3 regions of the Paenibacillus sp. FSL M8-0228 genome follow, and region 1 is predicted to be linked to each of the others. Evidence: riboswitches for the same ligand, from Rfam matches in the RefSeq annotation. Region 1 holds a riboswitch; each other region holds the start of a gene.
What was found. Region 1 has a riboswitch for glycine ahead of gcvT (glycine cleavage system aminomethyltransferase GcvT). Riboswitches for the same ligand answer to the same signal wherever they lie in the genome.
Positions count from the first base shown of each region.

Region 2: linked by a shared signal. The riboswitch ahead of sdaAB (L-serine ammonia-lyase, iron-sulfur-dependent subunit beta) and the one ahead of gcvT (glycine cleavage system aminomethyltransferase GcvT) in region 1 are both predicted to bind glycine.
Region 3: linked by a shared signal. The riboswitch ahead of MKY98_RS20115 (alanine/glycine:cation symporter family protein) and the one ahead of gcvT (glycine cleavage system aminomethyltransferase GcvT) in region 1 are both predicted to bind glycine.

Region 1 covers NZ_JBBOXA010000001.1:4,244,987-4,249,830, reverse strand. The annotation lists gene gcvPA (aminomethyl-transferring glycine dehydrogenase subunit GcvPA) at 1-1,284, opposite strand, end outside; gene gcvT (glycine cleavage system aminomethyltransferase GcvT) at 1,410-2,510, opposite strand; glycine riboswitch at 2,687-2,786, opposite strand; gene gcvH (glycine cleavage system protein GcvH) at 3,179-3,571, shown strand; gene MKY98_RS18940 (PTS mannitol transporter subunit IICB) at 3,998-4,844, shown strand, end outside.
Region 2 covers NZ_JBBOXA010000001.1:430,248-435,091, forward strand. The annotation lists gene MKY98_RS01925 (Ig-like domain-containing protein) at 1-110, shown strand, start outside; gene sdaAA (L-serine ammonia-lyase, iron-sulfur-dependent, subunit alpha) at 271-1,170, opposite strand; gene sdaAB (L-serine ammonia-lyase, iron-sulfur-dependent subunit beta) at 1,160-1,849, opposite strand; glycine riboswitch at 2,062-2,177, opposite strand; gene MKY98_RS01940 (DUF6359 domain-containing protein) at 2,393-3,988, shown strand; gene MKY98_RS01945 (ABC transporter ATP-binding protein) at 4,317-4,844, shown strand, end outside.
Region 3 covers NZ_JBBOXA010000001.1:4,461,851-4,466,694, reverse strand. The annotation lists gene MKY98_RS20125 (LacI family DNA-binding transcriptional regulator) at 1-719, opposite strand, end outside; gene MKY98_RS20120 (glycoside hydrolase family 1 protein) at 933-2,390, shown strand; glycine riboswitch at 2,556-2,632, shown strand; glycine riboswitch at 2,651-2,745, shown strand; gene MKY98_RS20115 (alanine/glycine:cation symporter family protein) at 2,905-4,323, shown strand; gene MKY98_RS20110 (iron-containing alcohol dehydrogenase) at 4,381-4,844, opposite strand, start outside.

The sequences.
Region 1 (4,844 bases):
CAACATGTGACCAGCAAGTTCCTCATAGTCCCGGCCCAAATCGTAGCCAGCGATAAATCCAGCAGCTAGCAGCTCGGCCTGGAGTCTGCTCATATCTGTACCCTCAGGCAGTCTCAGGGCAAACTCGTTAAAGGTCGGTGCGTTAAACGAGGCAGTTACGCCCTTCAAGCTCAGCAATTGCTCTAAAGCATACCGGCTTTTATGCAAATTTAGCTCGGCTACTTCCTTGATCCCCTGTCTACCCATAACAGACAAGTATACAGATGCAGATAAAGCTAGCAACGCTTGATTGGAACAAATGTTAGAGGTGGCCTTTTCGCGGCGGATATGCTGTTCGCGCGCTTGCAAGGTCAGCACGAAGCCGCGTTTACCATTGCGATCAGTGGTCTGACCCACAATACGGCCGGGGATACGGCGCATATGTGCCTGAGAAACGGCAAAGTATCCACAGGTCGGACCGCCGAGAGAAGAGGAGATGCCAAGTGGCTGCGCGTCTCCTACCACAATATCCGCGCCCTGTTTGCCGGGTGTCTCCAGCAAGCCAAGTGCCAGTGGGTTGGCACTGACGACCAAAAGACCTTTGTGTGCATGGATGAGGTCAGCCATCGGCTGTAGATTTTCCACGGCTCCGAAAAAGTTGGGGCTTTGGACCAAAACAGCCGCGGTCTGTTCCGATACGGCCGCCGCTAACGCATCAGCATCCGTTACACCGTCCGAACAGCCGATCTCCACGATGTCCAAATTCAATCCGCGTGCATAGGTTGCCAATACCTGACGTGCCTCTGGATGGACGGACCTCGATACGATAAGCTGTTTACGGCGGGTAGCTGCGGCGGACAGTGAGCCCGCTTCCGCCAGTGCAGTCGCTCCGTCGTACATGCTGGCATTAGCTACAGCCATGCCCGTCAATTCGCAAATATACGACTGAAATTCGAAAATGGCTTGTAGCTCGCCTTGGCTTACTTCCGGCTGATAGGGGGTGTAGGCTGTATAGAATTCCGAGCGTGAAGTGATGTGCTGGATGACCGACGGAATATGATGATCATAAATTCCTGCGCCAAGAAAGCTGGCATGTGTGTCTGTATTGGCGTTGTGTCCAGCCAGCTCGGCCAAGTGGCGGGTTAAGGCTTTCTCATCGAGTCGAGAAGAAAGAGGGAGTTCCCCTTGATATCGAATGGCCTCTGGAATGTCACTGAATAAATCATCAATGGATGATACACCCACCACACGCAGCATTTCGGTTTGATCTTGTTCAGTCATAGGGAGATAACGATGCTGCTTCATAGGTTCTGGCTCCTTTCGAAAAGCAAAATTTTAAATCGTAATTAGCTAATAAAAAAGTGTGAGCTGAAAAACCCGGAAGTTCATATCTGACATGTTTGCTTTATTGGAATGAAGAGAGTTTAAGATTAGCGCGGGCGTTTATAAAAGGGTGCTGCCACTACCTCGGCACGCAGGCGTTTGCCACGAATCTCAACCTCCAGCGGTGTGGAGAGGGCACTAAAACGACTGTCCACCAAGGCGAGGCCCAGATTACGCTTCAAGGTGGGCGACTGAGTCCCCGTTGTGACCTCACCGATGCGTTGTCCTTCTGCGAATACCGGATAATGGGCGCGTGGGATGCCGCGATCAATCATTTCCAGCCCGATCAATTTACGAGGAATCCCTTGATCTTTCTGACGTTGCAGTGCTTCTCTACCGATAAAATCTCCTTTATTCAGCTTGACGAAGTACCCTAGACCGGCTTCAAGTGGTGAAATCGTGGCAGATAGCTCCTGTCCGTACAGCGGCAACCGAGCCTCAAAGCGTAGTGTATCCCGAGCACCAAGTCCAGCGGGAATCAGCCCATACGACTCACCGGAACGAAGCAAACCCTCCCATACGGCGGGTGCTTCCGCAGCAGGTACATAAAATTCAAAACCGTCTTCGCCCGTATATCCGGTTCGTGAGACGAGTGCTTTTGCTCCGAACAATGGCACGTTCTCATGAAAGTGGAAAGATGCCAGATTCGTAATATCCGTATCTGCCACGGCTGCGGCAATACGTGCTGCTTCCGGTCCCTGCAATGCCAGCAATGCTATTGCATCAGACACATTCTCCATGTGAACGGATGCAGGCACATGACGAAGTAACCAATCCCAATCCTTATCAATGTTGGAGGCGTTCACAACGAGCATGTAGCGCTCCGGTCCTTTGCAGTAAATAAGCAGGTCGTCTACTACACCTCCATCGGGGTAACACAGGAGTGAATATTGTGCCTGACCTGGTTCCAACTGGCTGACATCATTCGTGGTCACCCTTTGTAGAAAAGCTTCGGCCTCTTTGCCTTCAACCAAAAACTCACCCATATGCGATACATCGAATAAACCCGCACGTTGCCGGACGGCCTCATGCTCCTTTTGGATACCGCTAAACTGAACGGGGAGCTCCCAGCCGCCAAAGTCAATACAACGAACCCCAGACTGCGTCCCGTAGGACGAATATAGCGGTGTTTTTCGCAAATTAGTCATGTTTCCACTCCTATCCGGTGTGATCGGCAAAACAAAAAAGACAGGCCGAAAAAAACGTATAGACAGCAGTCTATACTCTTTTTTCAGCTCTGTCCTTGATACCAGAAAGTTACCCCGGTATGTACCGGGTTTCCTCTTGGGTGATCCGCTCCAATAGCGAATGCTCTCCAGAGATGCGTCCGGCAGAGGTCCTTTTGCCTGAGAGATTCACCTGCAATGCAGGCTTACTCCTTCGGCGCTACCTTCGGGATCAGCAGTATATTACCTGGCTTTGCAGATAACAACTTGATCCGATTCGCGTGCACAACTGTCTCACAAGCGGCAACAGCTATGCGAATCTTTTTGGCAGTCTCTCCCTCTGCGTTCATCCGCGTTTGCAGTTGTCGGGTGTTTCCCAAAGTATTTGCTATAACCCATTAATACGCAAATTCATTCAAAATGTCAATAAAAATGTCATCAAAAACAATAGAAAAAACATTTAATATATAAATAAGGATATGTAAGCGTTTGTTATAAATTATTATATTTTTATATAGAGCGCTATAGGAGGTGATATGAAGTATTTTTGTTAGTATTATTGACATGAGTGTTCGTATTGTCATAATCTTAACCTGTCTAATACAGGTGAGCAAATGCGATTTTATTCATATGGAAGTGAGGGGAACAGAATGGGTGAAGTGAAGCAGCAACTTTGGTATACAGACGAACATGAGTGGGTTCAGCGGACAGAGAATGGAACGGTGCGGATTGGTATTACAGACTTTGCACAGCACCAACTGGGTGATATTGTTTTTGTAGAATTACCTGAGGCGGGAGTAACGATTGAGCAGGGAGCGGAGATCGGTACGATTGAATCGGTGAAGACGGTATCCGACCTTTTTGCTCCGGTGACGGGAACCATATTAAAAGTGAATGAAGCGCTGGAAGGTACACCTGAGCTAGTGAATGAATCTCCATATGACAAAGGTTGGATGGTAGAAGTAGAGATGGATAAAGATGTGGAGGAATCATTGGGCAAACTACTGTCGGCGGATCAGTATGAGCAGTTGATTTCGGAGTAATAAATAGAGCAATGCAGCATGAAATAATAGCGTGTTATTCGGAATTTTATATTGATTTTTAATTGAATAAGAGCATCGTTAGTTTGCTCGATTTTTGTATAAAATAGTCGCTATGATTTGACGTAGCGGCTATTTTTTTGTCTTTTTTTGAAAACGTAATTACGTGTGTTGTTCTGATATAGTGGGTTGTCCCCATATAGGAATCATACATAATCCAGCGCGGTTTTTCGACTAATTTCTATAGCTACAGGTCATATTAAGAAGAATTATGCAGGTATAATATCTTCCTGGATAATTTAAATTTAAATGTTGTCATCAACGTTCATGACGAAAGTACGTTTTCATTTCGTTGATGAAGATAGCGCTGTCATTTAGTATGAATTTTAAGAAAAGGTAGTGATGCTTACCTACAAGGAGGATTTGAATATGAGTACATTGGACGCAAAGCCAAGTTCAAAAGGAGGCACTCGTGTCGCCGTACAGCGTTTTGGCCGTTTTCTTAGCGGTATGGTTATGCCCAATATGGGAGCCTTTATTGCGTGGGGGTTGATTACGGCACTCTTTATTCCGACCGGATGGTTCCCGAACGAAGGTTTTGCACAGTTGGTTGATCCGATGAAAAATTATTTGTTGCCGCTGCTGATTGGTTATACAGGGGGCACGATGATTCACGGACAGCGTGGAGGTGTGATCGGTGCCATCATGACGATGGGTGTCATAGTAGGAGCCGATATCCCGATGTTCCTGGGCGCGATGGTAGCTGGTCCGCTGGCTGCGTGGATATTGAAGAAGTTCGACAAGGCCATTGAAGGCAAAGTCAGATCAGGCTTTGAAATGCTGGTCAATAATTTTTCGGCCGGGATTATCGGTGCCATTCTAGCACTGCTTGCCCATGTGGCGATCGGCCCGGTTGTACAAATGATCAGTCAAGTGTTGTCGGCAGGGGTACAGTTCCTCGTGAACGCGGGGCTATTGCCGCTTGTCAACCTCATTATTGAGCCCGGAAAAGTATTATTTTTAAACAACGCGCTGAATCACGGAGTATTGAGTCCGATTGCGTTGGAGGAAGCTGCAAGAACAGGCAAATCCGTACTGTTCATGCTGGAATCCAACCCTGGGCCGGGGCTTGGTATTTTGCTGGCCTACTGTCTGTTCGGTAAAGGCTCTGCGAAGTCGTCAGCTCCTGGCGCAGTCATCATTCATTTTTTCGGCGGGATTCATGAAATTTATTTCCCTTATATTTTGATGAAGCCGATTCTGATTCTTGCAGCTA
Region 2 (4,844 bases), 3.8 Mb from region 1:
TTGTGGCGACCGTCAAAGACGGTAACATTAAGGCACAGGGCAAGGGCAAAGCAGTAATTACTGTGAAATATGCAGGTAAAATGACGAAGATACAGGTAACCGTTCAGTAATCTGTAACCCGACTAAAAAGAAAAAGAGCAAGCATACGTCCAGCGACGATATGCTTGCTCTTTTCTTTATAAGGGCGAATTCTCTTTCCCTAGGACAATGTAGGGGAGAGGTAGTCGCCTTGTTTTATAGAGGAAAAGTAATTGGTTTAAAGCTTAGAAATTACGACTTATTCTTCTTGATTGATGCGTTGCGTGTAAGTGATTCGGTCAAACGCTTGCCAGTCGGCGTCTGAGCCAAGCCGCCTTTGGCGGTCTCGCGGTGCTTCGACGGCATCGCGCTGCCGACTTCAAGCATCACGTCAATGACTTCGTCAGACGGAATAGCGCTGCGCACACCCGCCAAAGCCATGTCCGCTGCGGCAAGCGCAGTCACGGCTCCCAGCCCGTTGCGCACGATGCACGGAATCTCCACGAGTCCGGCGACGGGGTCGCAAATCAGGCCGAGCGTGTTCTTAAGAGCGAGGCCCACGGCGTGAACAGCCTGTTCAGGCGTACCACCGCGCAGCTCGACCATAGCGCCAGCGGCCATCCCGATAGCTGAGCCAATCTCAGCCTGACAGCCTCCCTCCGCGCCAGAAATGAAGGAGTTGTTGGCGATCACGTAGCCAATGGCTCCAGCGGCGAATAGGCCGTTCACCATATGCTCATCATCCCAGCCGAACCGTTCCTGCGCACTGATGAACACACCAGGGATAACCCCACATGAGCCTGCGGTAGGAGTGGCGACAATGCGACCCATGGATGCATTAACCTCCGACACGGAGAGGGCATAAGCCATGGCGAGCGCGGAGGCATCACCGGAGCAGGTCTCCCCTGACCGCAGATACTCGGCCAGGCGCTTGCCGTCGCCGCCCGTCAATCCACTGCGGGATACGGTGTCTTGTGTCTGACCGCGATGAACGGCTTCCTTCATGATTTCATAATAATCAGACATTTGGCGAAAGATTTCTTCCTCCGTTGTATTCGTTTCTTGTACCTGTTCTTGAATCATCAAGCGGCCAATCGTGGTGGATTCTTCAGCGCATAAAGCGCTGATCTCATGCAGATGGCTAAACCGCATCGGATTCAGCTCCTTTTTTCAAATTAATCATCTTAATTTCATACATATGAGGTAAAGAACGCAGTTCCGCAATCAGTTCAGCTGGAGCAGAACTGTCCGTTTCAATGGCGGTGAGTGCTTCACCATCCCGGCCTTTGCGATCTACGTGCATATAGGCAATGTTAATGTGGGCCGCGCCCAGCGCTGAAGTTATTGCGCCCAATGTACCGGGCTTATCCGAGTGGAGAAGCACCAGCGTAGGCAGCTCCCCGGTCAGATTGACCCGGAATTCGTTGAGTTGCTGGACATGGATGCTGCCGCCGCCGATGGAGGAGCCCAGCAGTGTGCGCTGATCCTCGCCCTTCCACAACTCGAAACGGACGGTGTTCGGATGAGGAGCGGGGAGTCCACTGACGGCGAATTCCACGGTCATCCCGGCTTGCTCGGCCCATTGCTCGGCATCTGGAATCCGGTGATCGTCCGTATCGTAATTAAGCAGTCCTGCGATGAGCGCCAGATCCGTACCGTGTCCTTTATACGTATCGGCAAAGGAGCCGTACAGTGTCATACGGGCACGGTCAGGCTGCGCCCCGAGCCAGTGCCGGGCAACGCGTGCGAGTCGCACCGCGCCTGCGGTGTGTGAACTGGAAGGTCCGGTCATGGCCGGGCCGATAATAGAAAATACATCTTTGAAACGCATGGTGTGGCCCCCTGTATGTTCTAATACCATACTATATGGTATTTCCGCGTCTTTGCGCGGTTATGACGGTTCCTAATGCTGACGCACAATGTGAGCACAAAAAAAGGACAGGATAAGGAAGTTTCCCTTATCTCTGTCCTCGTTACCTGAGAGTTTCGTGCGGTGTTCTTACCGCCTTACCCCTTGGGTGGCTTGCGCTCTCTCCAGAGTTGCGTCAGATGACGATACATGGACCTGAGAGATTATCCGCCAGCCGGGTGCTGGCGTCTTGCTCCTTCGGTGCCGCCAGAGTGTAAGCCTCCTGGACAGACTCTCCCGTCATCTTCATTCGCGTATACCGTTCTACATGTCTTTCTTAGCGTAATGTATGACGTGCTCGGTGTCAATCACAGGGTTTAATTTTTACATAAACAGGTGCATTTCCAATAAAAAAGATTAAAGTTTACATAATTACGGATGAAATCAGGAAGGAATTAGAAGATTGGCGGCTAATCTGATAGAGGACAAGTACATTTATGGAAATCATAGGAGGGATATTGACGTATGGTAAAAGGCTTGCGGTTCACAGGTTCACGCTTAAAAGGGATGCTGCATCTAGCAGCGATCGTTTCACTGCTGATCGGGATCTTCGTTCCGTTCGGTCAGATCAAGGCAGAGGGAGCATTGACAGTAGCCGAAGCACTTCAGGGCCAAAGCAGTGGAGGTACGGTGACGGTAGAAGGTTATATCGTCGGACATGCCACCGGATCGAAAACGGCTAACTTTTCTTCTCCGTTTGCGAATGATTTTAACGTACTGATTGCCGACCAGGCCAATGAACGTAGCACGTCTAATCTATTGGATGTACAGCTGACATCCGCGTACAGAGGGCAATTTGGGCTAACAGGCCATCCTGAGCTGATTGGCAGCAAAATCCGTGTGACGGGTACACTCGGCGCCTACAATAATTTTGGTGGAGTGAAAAGCCCAAGCGCTGTTGAACTGGTGAACGGAAGCGAGCCAGGGGAACCTGGTGAACCTGAACCTGGCAACCCGGGTCAACCCGGTACTACATTGCCGGATGGAAAAGGCAAAAAGGTGCTGCTCGATAATACGCACGCACAGACCGCTGGTGCAGCAGATTGGGTCATTGAAGGCGCCTTCTCCGACTTTGCCAATGGACTGCGTAATGTAGGCTTTACGGTAGACCCATTAAATCGTCCCATTCCTTTTACTTATGGAGAGCAGGCCATAACCTATGACAAGCTGCGCCAATATGATGTGTTCATTATTGGTGAAGCGAATGTTGCCTTTAAGGCATCCGAGCAGGCTGCCCTGCTGCAATACGTGAATAACGGAGGGAGCGTCTTCTTCATCTCCGATCATTATAATGCAGATCGTAACAAAAACCGTTGGGATTCCTCCGAGGTTATGAATGGCTACCGTCGTGGAGCCTATACTAATCCGGCCAAAGGCATGACTGCAGAAGAGGCTGCATCACCGGCAATGCAAGGATTAACAAGCTCCGATTGGCTGGCGGCCAACTTTGGCGTTCGTTTCCGTTACAATGCGCTCGGTGATGTGAATGCTACCGACATTGTAGCCGCAGATCAATCTTTCGGTATTACCAAGGGTGTGCGCTCGATTGCCATGCATGCAGGATCTACGCTGGCTATTATTGATCCTACCAAGGCTAAAGGCATTGCTTATATCCCTTCAGGCACGAAAAAATGGGGGAATGCGGTAGATCAGGGGGTTTATAACGGCGGGGGCCGTGCGGAAGGACCTTATGCCGCTATCTCCAAGGTAGGCCATGGCAAGGCGGCATTCATCGGTGATTCTTCCCCTGTAGAAGATGCTACACCGAAATATGTGCGTGAGGAAAACGGACAGTCGAAGAAGACATATGATGGCTTCAAAGAAGTGGATGATTCAACCTTCCTGGTGCAAACGGTTCAATGGCTTGCATGGAAGCAGGACTACACGAAATTGTCTGATGTGGCAGGTTTGACTCTGGATCAACCAACGAAGCTTCTGCCATTCGAAGAGCCTGCGGCGTCCACGGAACCACAGCCTGAGCCTTGGTCTGCTCCGGCAGCAGGCTACAAATGGTACGATCCTAGAACATTCAAGTCTGGCTCCTATGGAGCGGCTTCGTAAATTATATTGTCAGGAGCTCAATGTGAGCTTGGGTTAGTTAGTCGTTTGATCCCTGCTGAGGGATCAGGCGACTTTTTTTGTGATGAAAATTAACCTGTGGTTGGTTATTTCATTACATTTTGTGCCAGAAAGGCCGCACTATTGCTGGATCATTGATTTTTTAAATGATGTTGATAGCATAATCTTAATTGATATATCCATATACTGGTGATAGGATGTATTCAAATTATTCCGACAAAAACGGTATGTAATGTTCATGAGAGGTTTTAAACATCAAACATGGTGAGAATAAGCGGGACAAGACCATGGAGAATGGAGGAAGCGCGCATTGAATACCGAACCTGTGTTGGAAATTAAAGGATTATCCGTATCTTTTCGCATCCAGGATCAATATCACCCCGCAGTCGACCATCTGGATCTGACGGTCAACCCCAATGAAGTGCTGGCTGTAGTCGGAGAATCCGGCTGTGGCAAAAGCGCGTTAGCGCTTTCGATCCCGCAACTGCATGACATGGAACGCACGCGTGTAGAGGGGGAGGTCTTTTTTAAAGGAACGGACTTGAACCGTCTTTCCTCAGGGCAAATGAATAAAATCCGCGGAGCGGGAATTGGCATGATCTTTCAGGACCCGTTGACAGCACTCAACCCGTTGATGAGCATTGGCAAGCAGATTGAGGAAAATCTCGATTATCATACGTCACTATCTACGAAGCAAAAAAGGGAACGTGTGCTTGAGCTGCTGGAAAGTGTAGATATACCGAATCCAGTGCGTGTGTATGATCAGTATCCGCATGAACTGTCAGGAGGGATGCGGCAGCGTGTGATGATCGCGATTGCCATAGCTTGCCGACCTTCT
Region 3 (4,844 bases), 220 kb from region 1:
AAAATAGCCTCTGGGAATTCCCCCCGATGCTGTAACAAATCCCGTACGACCTGTTCGCCATCACGGATATTATAAATTGAAGAGTGATTCCAGTGTTGCAACACTGACAGATTGTGCTCACTCATGATCTGTTCATAGGCTCGTTGTCTGCTATGGGTATTGATGCTGCTCGGACGACCAAAAGCATTGGCTATACGGGTATAGCCTTTTTGTATCAAATGCTTTAATGCTAGCATGTAACCTTCATATTGATCCATTGCGACGGAGCGAATATCGGTATGCTCCATTCGTTGCCAGGCCACGATCGGGCCATATTTACAATAGGTACTCAAAAAATCAGTGTCATTCACGCAGGAAATGATGACCAGCGCGTCGACTCTTTTTCTTTTTAAATCTTCAAAAGCTTGAAGCTCTTTCTTTTTGTCTTCTCCCGAAGTATAAATAATGGTCTGGAATTCATATTGTCCGGCGATTTCTACAAAGCTGTCCAGAAAAGCAAGAACAATTTCATTAATCGTTGAAGTGATGATACCAATCTGAAGCGTCTGACCCTTGGATAGGGAAATGGCATTCCGATTAGGAACATAATCTAATTCCTGCATGATTTTCAAAATCTTAGCTCTTGTTTCATGACTGACATGGGGGGACTGATTTAATACTCTGGATACCGTAGCCTTGGAAAAGCCCGCCAGTTTTGCAATTTGATCAAGATTCGACATGGTGCTTCTCCTCACATAAGAAAAAAATACTTGACATGAAACGCGTTACAACAATTAGGATGCTTATGAGGGCATTACATCTATTTTAAAGCATCTGTCAATGCATTTCAAAGGAGAACGGTTACCGTTAGGTATGGATTCACATTTGCAGCATTTGATGGGATTACTTAGGCCAAAGTAAAAATCTTATATACGGAAAGAGGTCTTTATACCATGACGAAGATGCTAAAAGGATTTCCGAAAAACTTCTTGTGGGGCGGGGCAACTGCAGCCAACCAATTGGAAGGTGCTTTTGACGTAGATGGAAAAGGCTTGTCCAGCGCAGACATGATTGCTTATGTACCCAAAGCGGAACGTAAGAACGATCACGCTATAGAGATTTCGTCCGAGCGACTCGAAGACATTTTGGCAGGCAAAGTCAATGCCCGTTTCCCAAAACGTGAAGGTGTGGACTTTTACCACCACTACAAAGAAGATATTGCATTGTTCGCTGAAATGGGCTTTAAAGTATTTCGTATGTCCATCCACTGGTCGCGGATTTTCCCGAATGGCTATGATCACGAGCCGAATGAAGCAGGATTGCAATTCTACGACAATGTATTTGATGAGCTGCGCAAATATAATATTGAGCCCTTGGTAACATTGTCACATTATGAAACACCGCTAGGTCTGACTCAGAAGTATAATGGCTGGCTGGGTCGTGAAGTCATACAGCATTACGTCAATTATGCCGAAACGGTGTTTACACGCTATAAGGATAAAGTAAAATACTGGCTGACCTTTAATGAAATCAATGTAATGACCATGAGTCCGTTCACCGGTGGCGGTGTGGTTATTGACCGTGTAGAAAACAAACAGCAAGCGATATATCAAGCATTGCATCATCAATTTGTAGCTAGTGCACTGGCAACCAAACGGGGACATGAGATCATCCCGGGTGCTCAGATCGGCTGTATGTTGGCACGTATAGAAAGCTATCCACATACGTGTAACCCAGCGGATATACTGAAAGCCCAGCATGAAAATCAGATGAACCTATTCTTTACGGATGTGCATGCCCGTGGGGAATATTCCAACTATATGAATCGTTATTTTGAAGAAAATAATATTGTGATCCAGACAGAACCCGGCGATGACGAAATTTTGAAAAATAATACGGTTGATTTTATCTCATTTAGCTACTACATGACCTTGACCGTATCGGCAGGTCCAGAAGGCGAGAAAGCAGCAGGAAACCTGATTGGCGGCGTGAAAAATCCGTATCTGCAGTCCTCCGACTGGGGATGGCAGATCGATCCGATCGGCCTGCGTGTTACACTGAATACGTTTTATGATCGCTATCAAAAGCCTCTGTTCATCGTGGAAAATGGCTTGGGTGCATATGATAAGGTGGAAGAGGACGGCTCTGTGCATGACACGTATCGCATTGATTACTTGCGTCAGCATATTGTCCAAATGAAGGAAGCGATTGCCGACGGTGTTGATCTGATTGGTTACACCAACTGGGGCCCTATCGACCTTGTGAGCATGTCTACTTCCGAAATGTCCAAGCGCTACGGATTTATTTACGTTGATCTGGATGATGACGGTAACGGAACGCTCAAACGCTCCAAAAAAGACTCTTTTAACTGGTATAAAAATGTGATAGCAACCAATGGTGAAGAATTGTAATTTCATATCGTCTCGGGCGGGTATAGCAGAGGACATCCTAAGGATGCAATCTGCTGTACCCGCTTTTTTGATAGACATAATAATATTTCAGAGGGCTTCACAAACTTTTCACTTGTAATAAGCTGAAAGTTTTCTGTATAATGAATAAAAATTTCATATGTCTGGTTGATGTTTGCGGGAGATGGAACGAAAGTTCCGACCGAAGGGGCAAAACTCTCAGGTGCTTAGGCTGTTTACAGCCACAAGCGGGGACCGTAAACGGACAGAACTCTGGAGAGACCCTTAATTGGGCGCCGAAGGTGCACCGCAGAGAACATCTGCTTAAACTCTCAGGCAAAAGGACAGAGACGCGAATAACCTGTGACAGGGAATGCCCTAGGCTTTTTTATGAGCTATTAGAGGCAGAAACCTGCACAAGATGGTTGTATTTTTTCGTGCCTTTAACCTCTCCAGGAGTCGAATCAGCTGATTTGACTCTTTTTTGTTTTCTAATATGCTGGAGGAGCGGGTTGAAATGAATTTGGTACATGTGTTAGAAGCGATTAGCAGTTGGATATGGGGGGCGCCTCTCATCATTCTTGTCATGGGAACGGGGTTGTGGCTGACCATACGTCTGAAAATGTTGCAGGTATTCCGCCTGCCCCTGGCGATCAAGCTGATCGGTAAGGCCCCGAATGAAGGCAGCGGGGATGTAAGTAGTTTTGCGGCTTTGAGTACGGCGCTAGCGGCTACAGTTGGCACAGGAAGTATTGTCGGCGTAGCGACAGCCATTAAGCTGGGCGGGCCGGGTGCCTTGTTCTGGATGGTCGTTGCAGCCTTTTTTGGGATGGCGACGAAATATGCGGAAGGTGTACTTGCAGTAAAATACCGGGTGAAGGATCGGAATGGACAATTTTCCGGCGGCCCGATGTATTATATTGAGAAAGGTCTAGGACGTCGTTTTAAACCGCTGGCGATGCTGTTTGCTTTTTCGGGCATGCTGGTGGCGTTGTTCGGGATTGGAACGTTTCCGCAGGTCAAAGCGATTGTATCTTCGACGGAAAACAGTTTTGGCGTTCCGCCCATTGTAACGGCACTGATTATAGCTATCCTTACTGGACTGGTTACTATTGGAGGACTCAAAAGCATTGCCAAGGTATCGACGAAGGTCGTTCCTTTTAAAACAGGCTTGTACGTACTGATCTGTCTCATCGTACTGATTCGGTTTGCTGACCAGCTTCCTGCCGCAATTGCGCTGGTGCTCCATTCGGCATTTTCAACTACATCTGCAACGGGCGGATTTGCCGGAGCTACGATTATGCTGGCGATGCGAAGTGGGGTAGCCAGAGGTATTTTTGCCAATGAGGCCGGATTGGGGAGCGCACCGATTGCAGCCGCAGCTGCCAAAACCAAATGGCCTGCGGAGCAAGGGTTGATTTCCATGACAGGCGTGTTTATTGATACGATGGTTATTTGTGTGATGACCGGGTTGACGCTACTGGTTAGCGGTGTGTGGAGCGGGCCTACCGATGCGGGTCTGATGACTCAGCAAGCATTTTCCAGCGCATTCCCGCTGGGGGCAGAACTGCTCACAATTATTCTGATTATGTTCGCGTTCACCACCATGCTCGGCTGGAACTATTACGGGGAACGCTGTGTTGAATATTTGCTTGGGGTCAAGTGGATTAAGCCATACCGTTATCTGTTCATTCTACTCGTTGGCGGGGGCGCGTTCATTAAACTGGATGCGATTTGGCTGCTGGCAGATATCTTTAACGCAATGATGGCTTTCCCGAACCTGATTGCACTGCTCGGCTTATCAGGCATTGTCGTTGCAGAAACCCGAACCTATATGGATTCTCTGAATTCTAGTAAGAAAAAGGGCATTCTTGCAGGTGCCAGTGTAGGGGCAGCTATTCAAGTAGAAGAAAAGGGACAAACGGTTAATTCATAAATTTCAAAAGGGAGTGCTCTCAGCCATCACAGGCTTGAGGACACTCCCTTTTGAATGTTATAACGATGCACGCAAAATAGCTAAAATATCTTCTTGATTCAGCTTTTTATAATTACCGAAGCCTCCATATTCCATTTCACGGGCTGCAATGGTTGCGATTTTTTCCAATTGCTCATCATTAATATTGTAATCGGCCAGGGTGGAAGGGGCACCGAGACTTGTCCAGAATGCACTAAGACGGTCAATACCCTCCAAAGCGATTTCTCTATCTGTTTTATCTACGGTGTCTAAGTCAAACATGCTGAGCATCAGCCGTTTCATGCGTGCAGCATCCTGATCCACCGTATGTCTCATCCAGTTGGGGAATAGGATCGCCAGACCGCCAGCATGAGGAATATCATATACAGCAGATAATGCATGTTCAATCGTATGCGAAGCCCAGTCCCCGAAGTAGCCCATTTGCAGTGTTCCGTTAAGAGCAATCGTTCCGGCATATAAAATCGTTTCGCGATGCTCGTAGT